DNA from 3 places in the Paenibacillus kribbensis genome. Region 2 is predicted to be linked to each of the others. Evidence: predicted binding sites of a transcription regulator. Region 2 holds the regulator's gene; each other region holds the start of a gene.

Region 1 (3,253 bases), 320 kb from region 2:
CCGCAGATGCAACGATTCATGGATACCATGAAAAAGCATGCATCCAAGTGAAGACTTGTGACAAGAGCTTAATTCCTTAAAACAAAAAGCCGCCGATGGTTGCGCGGCTTTTTGTGCTCTTTATTTGTCTTACTTATAATGCCCCCCGATTTTCAAGGATCTTTCCAGAGCCTGACCGGCCTGCATTAAGGAGGAGGCTCTTACGATCGCCGCGTTGCCATAACGATCCTTGATGCTGTCCGTGGCTTTCTCTAAAGAACGTGCTCGCTCCTGATCTTCAAAAAAGGAAAGCTGATACGTCTCCGCGTTCGTCAAACCGCTCAGGCTCACGCCCAAGCGTCTCACTGGCATATGGTTCCAGAATTTATAGAAGATCTCCTTCACAGCTTTGTAGACTTTATTCGTATTGTTGGTCGGATCGGGCAGCTTCATTTGGCGTGAGAATCCGGTCGGCGCCTCATACGGGCTGCACATACAGCCGACGGTAACGACAGACCCCATATGCCCTTTGCGTCGGCTGTCCCGGCACACTTCTTCGGTGAGCTCCAGCAGAATGGTCTCGATCTCGTGAGGCTCTACATAATCTTTAGGCAAGGTCATCATATGGCCGATTGACTTCTGAGGGGTGCTGAACGTATATGGAGCGACAGGGCTGTCGTCCAGGCCGTTAGCGGTTCTCCACATCACCTCAGCCTGAATGTCCGATTGCTTGCCGAAATGGGCACGGAATTTGCGCTTCAGCTCCGGCAGCGGTGTTCTGGCGATATCCCCTATAGTGGTCATCCCGAGCCGCGCGAAATGGGTCGTCATGCGCGAGCCCACGCCGAACATTTTATTCACCGGCTGCGACCATAGCAACTGCTCGACATCTGTCTTGAGAAGTGTAAAAATGCCATTCTTGTTCTTTTTGGCCCATATATCGGTTGCGATTTTAGCAAGAATTTTGTTTGAACTAATTCCAATCCTAACCCAGACTCCGGTCTGCAAAAGAACCTTTTCTTGAATTTCCTTTGCAATATCTAAAGGGTCACCAAACATTTTTAAACTTTCAGAAACATCTAAAAACTGTTCATCTATACTAAAAACTTCCACTAGGTCGGTGTATTCTTTGTATATATCTGTAATTGCCAGGGAAACATCGATATAATATTTCATACGGGGCCGGACAATCACAAGCTCAGGACACTTCTTGAGAGCTTCACCGAGCCGTTCTGCTGTAGACACCCCGAAACTTTTTGCTATAGGACATGCGGCCAGAATAATCCCGGACCTGCGTGCAGGGTCACCCGCTACCGCAAGCGGCTTATTTTTATACTCCGAGTGGGAAGCTTTTTCTACACTGGCATAAAAGGACTGGCAATCCGCCAAAAGAATGGTCCGCTCAATTGTTTTAGTCATGACTGCACCTCCAAAAAACCGATTACATACGAACATACATTCCTGATTTATTATAAGACCAAACACTAGTTCTGTATTCAGGTAATTTATAGGATTGTATTAGATGAAGTCAAAAGCGCCATGAACCTGATGATCAGGTCATAGCGCTTTTGAATGCACACAATCCGTAGTAAGAAAGGGCTATGGGAATTGCTTCGCTTTCTGCCTACTGCAGATCCAGCAGCTTCTGAATAGTTAATAACACCCCGTTCTCTTCATTGGATTTTGTAATAAAACTGGCCGCCTTTTTAGTATTCTCACAAGCATTGCTAACTGCAAAGCTGTACTTCGCAATACTCATCAGTTCCACATCATTTTCACCGTCTCCAAAGGACATGGTTTCCTCAAACGTCACGCCAAGCATATTCTGCAGTTTTTTGACTGTTTCCCCTTTATGTGTGTGAAGAGCGGTAATATCCACCCATTTGGGTTCAGAATCGACAATGTAGATTTGTCCCAGCAACGTATTTTCCACATGTTTTCTCAATGCAGAGCTTCGGCTTTTGATATCGAAAACAGTAATTTTATTAAAATCACTGTCAATTTGTTTAAATGAATTGATTTTAACCACTTTTTCGTAAGAGCCTTTAACCACATTGAACAATTCATCTTTTATTGTAGAAAGCACATAAGCCGTATCACGGATACATGCAATAATCGTAACTTCCGGATCAAAACGTTGAATCTCATCAATGGCTTGCTGAGCCAGATCATGTTCAATCGTAAACTCCTTGACAACTTCCCCGTCTTTCTTGATCCTTGTTGCGCTATCCCCCAGTATCCAGACGCCTTTGCCATGCTCCCCGAACAATTTCTCTACTCTCTCGCACTGCTTCCCGGTACAAGCAACAAAAGCAACATCTTTTTTTTGCATTTCGTCATATACCTGGTTAAATAAATCAATATCAAATAACCCTTTGTTATTCAAAAAGGTTCCATCCAGATCGGTCACGACGAGTTTAAGCATATAAGTCCTCCTAGTATTCTAATAATCTGTCTGTTCTAATGCGATTTCCTTATCAAGTATCACCTTCACCTTCACCTTCATTCCCATGCCCATTCCCATGTAGTCCACGGATAATTCTCTCGTGTGAACGTTGGGCGTAAATATATGTTTGGGGAGATTCAGTCACACCTCTAACAGCAAAATATGCGCCAATCAGTATAAACACACCTAAAACGGCTTGAACGATGATTGACATCATGTATTCGACCTCCTAAATAAGCGTTCAAAAGTAAATACACTAACTTTATAATGTCATTTTACAAAGTATTCACACCAAAGATGTGACTTTTCTTTGTCAAGAAAGATGTAAACCCGGCATTTATACCCCTTCCCAGACTAGTAGCATTGGGACCGCCCTAGGGAAAGCTGTTTGCTACATTGCAATCGTAAACGTTGTAATGCATTACATGTCAAGATTTATTTTTTGACGTTGTGTTCTATTCAAACAGATCGTCAATCGAACGAATCGGTTTCACTTCAATCGACTCTCCAGACATCACCATACATAGATAGGTCCCAATCCATATGACAGCACATAATAACACGTACGCTAACATCCTAATTCCTCACTTTCTCTCGTTGGTTTAAAATGCGGTTTACCCCCTCTGCACTCATCAGCATAAAAATAAGGAAAACAAGCACAACAAACGGGAATAAGTTGATGCTCGTCTGTGTAGCGATTATGCCAAAAAGCGGAGGGAGAAACGTCGTTCCCGTATAAGCGACAGCCATCTGATATCCCATCAGCCTTGCCGAATTTTCCCTTCCAAACCGGGTTGGCGTTTCATGAAGAAGCCCGGGATAGATAGG
Region 2 (3,253 bases):
AGAGGGAAAAGCTACTCTTCCTCCTTAAATAAAATGTTGATTTTTGGTGCGATAATATCTGCTATAACTATTTCTATAACTTTATACATGCTCTACAATTCTATTGCAATAGGTCTTCTTTCCATTTCTTTATTAACATTCGGTATATCTTATTTCTTTTCAGAGAAAGGGGATTATGAGGATGCTAGAAGCGCTATCCAGGCGCATCGCGGCAGAAATAAAGAGATCTGATCCTGATGGTCCAACAAGTTTAGAGGTGATGGAATATGCGCTTGCAATAAAACTTACTGAAATCTCAACGATAATTTTTGTTTCCATTATAGGATGGTTTACAGGACATTTTTTCGGAGCATTATTGGCTCTTGGGAGCCTGATGCTAATTAGAAGATTCTCGGGAGGAATTCATTTTTCCAACCTCAATTTCTGTGTTTTTTTTACAACGATAGTATGCACCATCATTCCTTTTATTCCCCTGAGTTTGTCGGTAATTTTAATTACTAATGTTTGCTCATTGCTGATATTTATTGCTTATGCACCGAATCATTTTATTTATATTAATAAGACTGAGAATCACAAATATTATAAACTAATATGTATTTTTATTTGCATGTTGAATTTTTTCGTACAATCATCCATAATATCCCTATCCTGTGTTGTACAATCTTTCAGCATTCTGCCTTTATGGAGAGGAGGTGAACGTAAATGGATATGAAATTGGCAAGATTATTGAATGTAAAATTGGGTAAATACGCTGATGAATCAACCAAAAAAGAAAAAACAATATTTGGAGCTAAGCCAGTACCAGCAGAGTTGAAGAAAAAAGAAAAGAACTAATTATTTGGACTGTCTTGAGCTCCTTTTTAGAAGGAAGTGGAAATGGGCTCTCGATCAATATGATACCATACTAAAATGTGAAATCTCTTAGCGCTCTGAGCGTTGAGGGATTTTTTCGAAGAAGGACGATACATTTTAGCAGTAGCATGAGGAGTCTGTGGCAAAGTGGACGTGTGAACAAAAAAAGCAGGAAGAATCCTTCCCGCTTTTTGCTGACAACGGCTATTAACGTCTGCGTCGTCCATCATTTACGTTAAACAGGTTAATAGCCAGCGCGTTACCTACTGCACGCGCGTTGGCTCTTTGATTGGAACGGATGTTTAATCTTCTTCTTCTGTTTCTTCTGCTCATCATATCACCTCCCTTCAAATATAATGAAGGTATGGTTGAACTTACTCGTCTTCATCTTTACGCTTGCGCTTGGAAATTTTGATATTCAATGCATTGGTAGCCAAGGCATTACCGCTCTTTGCTTTAGCAGCTGTAGCCTGAAAGACTTTAACGATCAGATATTGGTTTTTTCCGATGCGCTGCTTATATGTTTTGACTTTACTTCTGATCATCTGGCATGTCTCCTTTGCTTAGGTCTGCTTTATACATATGTCAATAGTGCTAGTAATGTATAAGCATAAATCTATTGAAAGCAAAAAGAAGCGAATACCTATGATTCTAAGAATTTATAAAAAAACGTATAGGTATAAAATGAGTGAAAGATCCTTTGAAAGAGGGAGGTTTTTTATAGCTGATAAAATGGTTTAAGCCATAGCTGCTGAAAAGGAAAGAATAGTTATTAGTTACATAGATGAACATAAAATCAATCAAAAACCGGCTTGCCCTAGGCAGCCGGTTTTTGAGGTAGTGGATAAAATAACGGGGAAGAAAAAGTGATAAATCAGTGGAAGTCCCGGAAGAGTCCTACAACCTTGCCCAAAATGCTGACATGCTTCAGGCGAAGCGGTTCAAAGGCTGGGTTCTCTGGTTGAAGCCGGATATGATCTTTTTCTTTGTAGAAGGTTTTAACCGTTGCTTCATCTTCATCTGTCATGGCTACAACAATATCACCGTTATCAGCAGTTTGTTGCTGACGTACAATTACATAGTCACCGTTAGCAATACCAGCTTCAATCATGCTTTCGCCTACAACAGATAACATGAATATTTTATCCTCACCAACAAAATGTTGGGGAAGAGGAAAGTAATCTTCGATATTTTCTGTCGCCGTAATAGGAAGACCGGCAGTTACTTTACCGACAACGGGAACACGACTAATGGAGTAATTAATCAAATTGCTATTATCCGCCTCGTCTTGGCCAAGTAACTCAATGGCCCGTGGTTTCGTTGGATCGCGACGGATGAGTCCTTTTTTCTCTAAACGGTCCAAATGACCGTGAACCGTAGAGCTGGAGGCTAATCCGACAGCCTCGCCTATTTCGCGTACAGAAGGGGGATAGCCCTTTAGACGCACTTCATTGCGGATAAATTCAAGAATGGCCTGCTGGCGGCTCGAAATCTTAGACATACCGTATCAACCCCATTTAGTAACGTTTGGGAAAATTATAGCATAGAACCTCCGTTCGCACAAACATAAGTTCTAAATAATCTCTAAAAATATTTGCGAACTTTTGTTCTGTTGTCTATTGAACAAAACAAACGTTCGTGTTATATTGTGAAAAAACATAAGAACAAACGTTTGGAGGACGCAGCCAATGATGAGATATAGCACATATCAAAGTATTTTTCCGATGAATTTAGAAAAGATGCAGGAGAATCAAAAGAAAGGGAGCAAAGGATTTTCACAATTGATTGCACAGATGATTACCAATACTCTCTTACTTAAGCTTCTCATTCTAGTTATTGTTGTTTGGATTGCAGGTGCAGGCGTTTTGACAGTTTTCGCAGCACCTTCAGTTCCGAAGGTAGAGGTAACCAAGCTGACAGTACAGCCTGGGGACACATTGTGGCAGATTGCAATCAAACATAAACCGGAACGAATGGATACACGAGTATATATAGAAGGAATTGTACGGATTAACGGGCTGGAAGATCGGGGAGTGCAGGCAGGTCAGGTGCTCAAGCTTCCGTACTTCTGATCTATACACCGTTAGGGCTTGTTAGGGGCGTGATGTGGGAACCTTGACAAGCTCTTTTCTACATGTCAAAGTGTATTATATCTTTGCTTTTATGGAGGGGACATAATTTGGATATAGACAGCTTGGTACAGCGCATCAATGAATTAGCGCGCAAAGCAAAATCCGAGGGATTAACGGAAGAAGAAACTACAGAGCGTGCCAATCTTCGGGAAATTTATTTAGGTAACATTCGCCGTAATTTTCGGCAACAGCTTGAAACGATTGAATTTGTGGACGATGATACGCCAAAGGGTAATGGCGGGCTTAAGCATTAATGTCGCCAGGGCGGC
Region 3 (3,253 bases), 900 kb from region 2:
CCCACAACATTTGCAGTACAGGAGGAAAAGACAATGAAGGCTGAAATCATCGCAGTAGGAACAGAATTATTGCTTGGACAAATCGTGAATACAAATGCTCAATATTTGTCACAAGAGTTGGCCGCAATCGGAATTGATGTATATTTTCAGACCGTAGTTGGCGATAACATGGATCGGCTTCAGGAAGCGGTACGACTGGCTCAGAAGCGTGCAGATATTATTTTGTTTTCCGGTGGTCTAGGACCAACTCAGGATGATTTGACGAAAGATGCGATAGCTGCTGTACTGGGGCGGAAATTGCATATAGATCGTCTTGCCATGGACAAGCTCGAACAGTTTTTCCGCAACCGTGGGGTAGTAATGACCGAGAATAACCGCCGTCAGGCGCTGTCTATTGAAGGGGCTACCCCGCTTGAAAACGAGACCGGATTGGCTATAGGGGACGCCATTGCACAGGATGGTAAATTTTATGTGGTTTTACCTGGTCCTCCTAAGGAACTTAAACCGATGTTTGAAAATCAAGCGAAGCCTTGGCTGCTTCAGCAGGCATTGAGCGGTAAGGAAATGCCGATTTATTCGAAAATGCTAAAATTTGCAGGGATTGGTGAGTCCGCACTGGAAACCCGGCTTCTAGATCTGATTCAGTCTCAGACGGACCCGACTATTGCTCCTTATGCCAAGGAAGGGGAAGTCACGATCCGCATATCCACCAAGGCTGCGAGTGAAAGTGAAGCGTTAATCAAGCTGACGGCTACCGAAGCAGAAATTCAACAACGTCTTTCCGAACATATGTATGCAAGCGAGGATGTTACGCTGGAGAAGGTCATCGTGGATCTAATGTCCAAGCGGGGGCTAACGGTTAGTGCTGCGGAAAGCTGCACAGGCGGGATGCTGATGGAACACATTACTGCCGTACCGGGGAGTTCTGTTATGTTTCAAGGTGGCATTGTGTGTTATTCCAATGAAATGAAGATGAAGCTGCTCAACGTTCCTTATGATTATTTGGAAGGGGATCATGCGCCCGGCGCAGTGAGTAAGGAAGTGGCCCTTGTGCTTGCAGAGCAGGCAAGAATAGTCATGGACAGCGATTTCGGACTTTCAGTTACAGGTGTGGCCGGACCTGGATTTTCCGAACGCAAGCCTGTAGGCCTGGTATACATCGGTATCGCTGAACGCGACAAGGAAACGGAAGTATATGAGCTGAATCTGAGTGGAAACCGTGAAGCAATCCGCCTGCGATCTGTCAAAGCAATCCTATACAGATTGTGGCGCAGATTGATGGAGAACGAGAAGCTCTCTTCATGATGTAGAGGGTGCGAATCATAAAGTTGTTTTTGATAGACTATTCATGATATAATGATCCTATCGGAAGAACCGTTGCAGAGCCTTTTGCCTACGGTTCTTTTTTTATTTTAAGAGACAGATGCAATTATAGTAGAGAACCGACTGAGCAAAAAAAACGAATGTATGTTCGAAAAAATGCTTGGCAAGCGTGTCAAAACAAGGTATTATTAAAGTACAAACAATGAAGGATGTGAGTTTATTGTCAGATCGTCGTGCTGCGCTGGATATGGCGCTCCGTCAAATAGAAAAGCAATTCGGTAAAGGTTCCATTATGAAGTTGGGTGAGTCCACTCACATGCAGGTGGAAACGATTCCCAGTGGTTCGATTGCTTTGGATATTGCGTTAGGAACGGGTGGCTTTCCAAGAGGCCGGATTATTGAAGTATATGGACCGGAATCATCCGGTAAAACGACAGTAGCTCTTCATGCTATCGCAGAGGTGCAAAAAACAGGCGGACAAGCCGCCTTTATCGATGCCGAGCATGCGCTTGATCCGTCGTATGCGAGCAAGCTGGGCGTCAATATTGATGAGTTGTTACTATCGCAGCCAGATACAGGAGAGCAGGCACTTGAGATTGCCGAGGCTCTTGTGCGTAGTGGAGCAGTAGACATTATTGTCATTGACTCTGTAGCGGCACTTGTACCGAAGGCAGAAATTGAAGGTGAAATGGGGGATTCCCACGTTGGTCTTCAAGCGCGCTTGATGTCGCAGGCATTGCGCAAGCTGTCTGGAGCCATTAATAAATCGAAAACCATTGCTATCTTTATTAACCAGTTGCGTGAAAAAGTAGGTGTTATGTTCGGCAACCCTGAAACTACACCAGGTGGACGTGCATTGAAGTTTTACTCAACGGTACGCCTGGATGTTCGCCGTGTTGAAAGCTTGAAAATGGGGAACGACATCGTGGGTAACCGCACACGTATTAAAGTCGTGAAAAATAAAGTGGCTCCTCCTTTCCGTCAGGCCGAAGTGGACATTATGTACGGTGAGGGCATTTCCAAAGAAGGTAGCTTGATCGACATCGGTACGGAGCATGATATTGTCGACAAGAGCGGAGCCTGGTATTCTTACGAAGGTGAGCGCCTTGGTCAGGGACGCGAGAATGCGAAGCAATTTTTGAAGGAAAATCCGAACATTGCTAGTACAATCGAGCAAAAAATTCGGTTGGCCAGTAATTTAATTACGACAGTTGCGCCACCGACAGAAGAAGAGTTGGCACAGGAAGCCAAGGAAGAACAGGAATTGCTAGAGCTTGAATAAGCTTGGCTGAATCTTGGTTTCTGTTCTGTCATGTGAACTGTGGCCTGAGGATTATGGCACAGTCCGTTTGAATAGCATAATTCTGATGCCCTGCACAGTTAGTTGTGCAGGGCATTTTTGCATCGAACACGGTCTGTTCTGTCAGCAGGAATCTAACTATTGCGTGGCAGGCGCTCTCAGCCTGCTTTCGTGAATTTCAAAGTGAGGGAAGCACATTGCATTTGCACAATGAGGATGAAAATATCCCGAACGAAAATGAGCAGCAAGGGATTTCTCATTTTCCGGATAACGAAGAATTGATGATTACCAGGGTGGAGCAGGGACAGGGACGCAAACGTGGAAGATACATCATTCATTTCGGACCGTATTCACTGTCCGTGTTGGAAGATGTAATGATCAAATACAATATGCTTAAAGGAACGTTGTTCGACAAAAAAGAACTGGAAGATATCGTTCTGGCAGATGAAAAGCAGCAGGGTTACGTGTATGCGCTCTACTATTTGGGGCGAAAGCCGCGTACACGTCAGGAAATTGCGCAGCGATTGGTGCAAAAGGAACTGGGTCAGGCTGTTATAGATGAAGTGTTGATGCGACTGGAAAGGGAACGACTCGTGGATGATGATTTGTACGCCCGCCAGTGGGCAAGGC

The links. Region 2 encodes LexA, which represses DNA repair genes until DNA is damaged. Its sites were predicted from a motif close to CGAACATATGTTCG; they were not measured.
Region 1: a site for LexA is predicted at 1,428-1,441, ahead of B4V02_RS09725 (DNA polymerase IV). Genes of this name have one in related genera too.
Region 3: a site for LexA is predicted at 1,461-1,474, ahead of recA (recombinase RecA). Genes of this name have one in related genera too.

The regions. Positions count from the first base shown of each region.
Region 1 covers NZ_CP020028.1:2,170,674-2,173,926, reverse strand. The annotation lists gene B4V02_RS09730 (LysR family transcriptional regulator substrate-binding protein) at 1-51, shown strand, start outside; gene B4V02_RS09725 (DNA polymerase IV) at 130-1,398, opposite strand; gene B4V02_RS09720 (Cof-type HAD-IIB family hydrolase) at 1,604-2,404, opposite strand; gene B4V02_RS09715 (hypothetical protein) at 2,457-2,642, opposite strand; gene B4V02_RS09710 (MFS transporter) at 3,002-3,253, opposite strand, start outside.
Region 2 covers NZ_CP020028.1:2,490,392-2,493,644, forward strand. The annotation lists gene B4V02_RS11300 (hypothetical protein) at 1-231, shown strand, start outside; gene B4V02_RS27210 (accessory gene regulator B family protein) at 260-712, shown strand; gene B4V02_RS26985 (hypothetical protein) at 703-834, shown strand; gene B4V02_RS26990 (hypothetical protein) at 1,060-1,188, opposite strand; gene B4V02_RS26135 (hypothetical protein) at 1,227-1,397, opposite strand; gene lexA (transcriptional repressor LexA) at 1,727-2,353, opposite strand; gene B4V02_RS11315 (LysM peptidoglycan-binding domain-containing protein) at 2,544-2,924, shown strand; gene B4V02_RS11320 (DUF896 domain-containing protein) at 3,032-3,238, shown strand.
Region 3 covers NZ_CP020028.1:3,387,087-3,390,339, reverse strand. The annotation lists gene B4V02_RS14960 (competence/damage-inducible protein A) at 34-1,305, shown strand; gene recA (recombinase RecA) at 1,544-2,605, shown strand; gene B4V02_RS14950 (regulatory protein RecX) at 2,827-3,253, shown strand, end outside.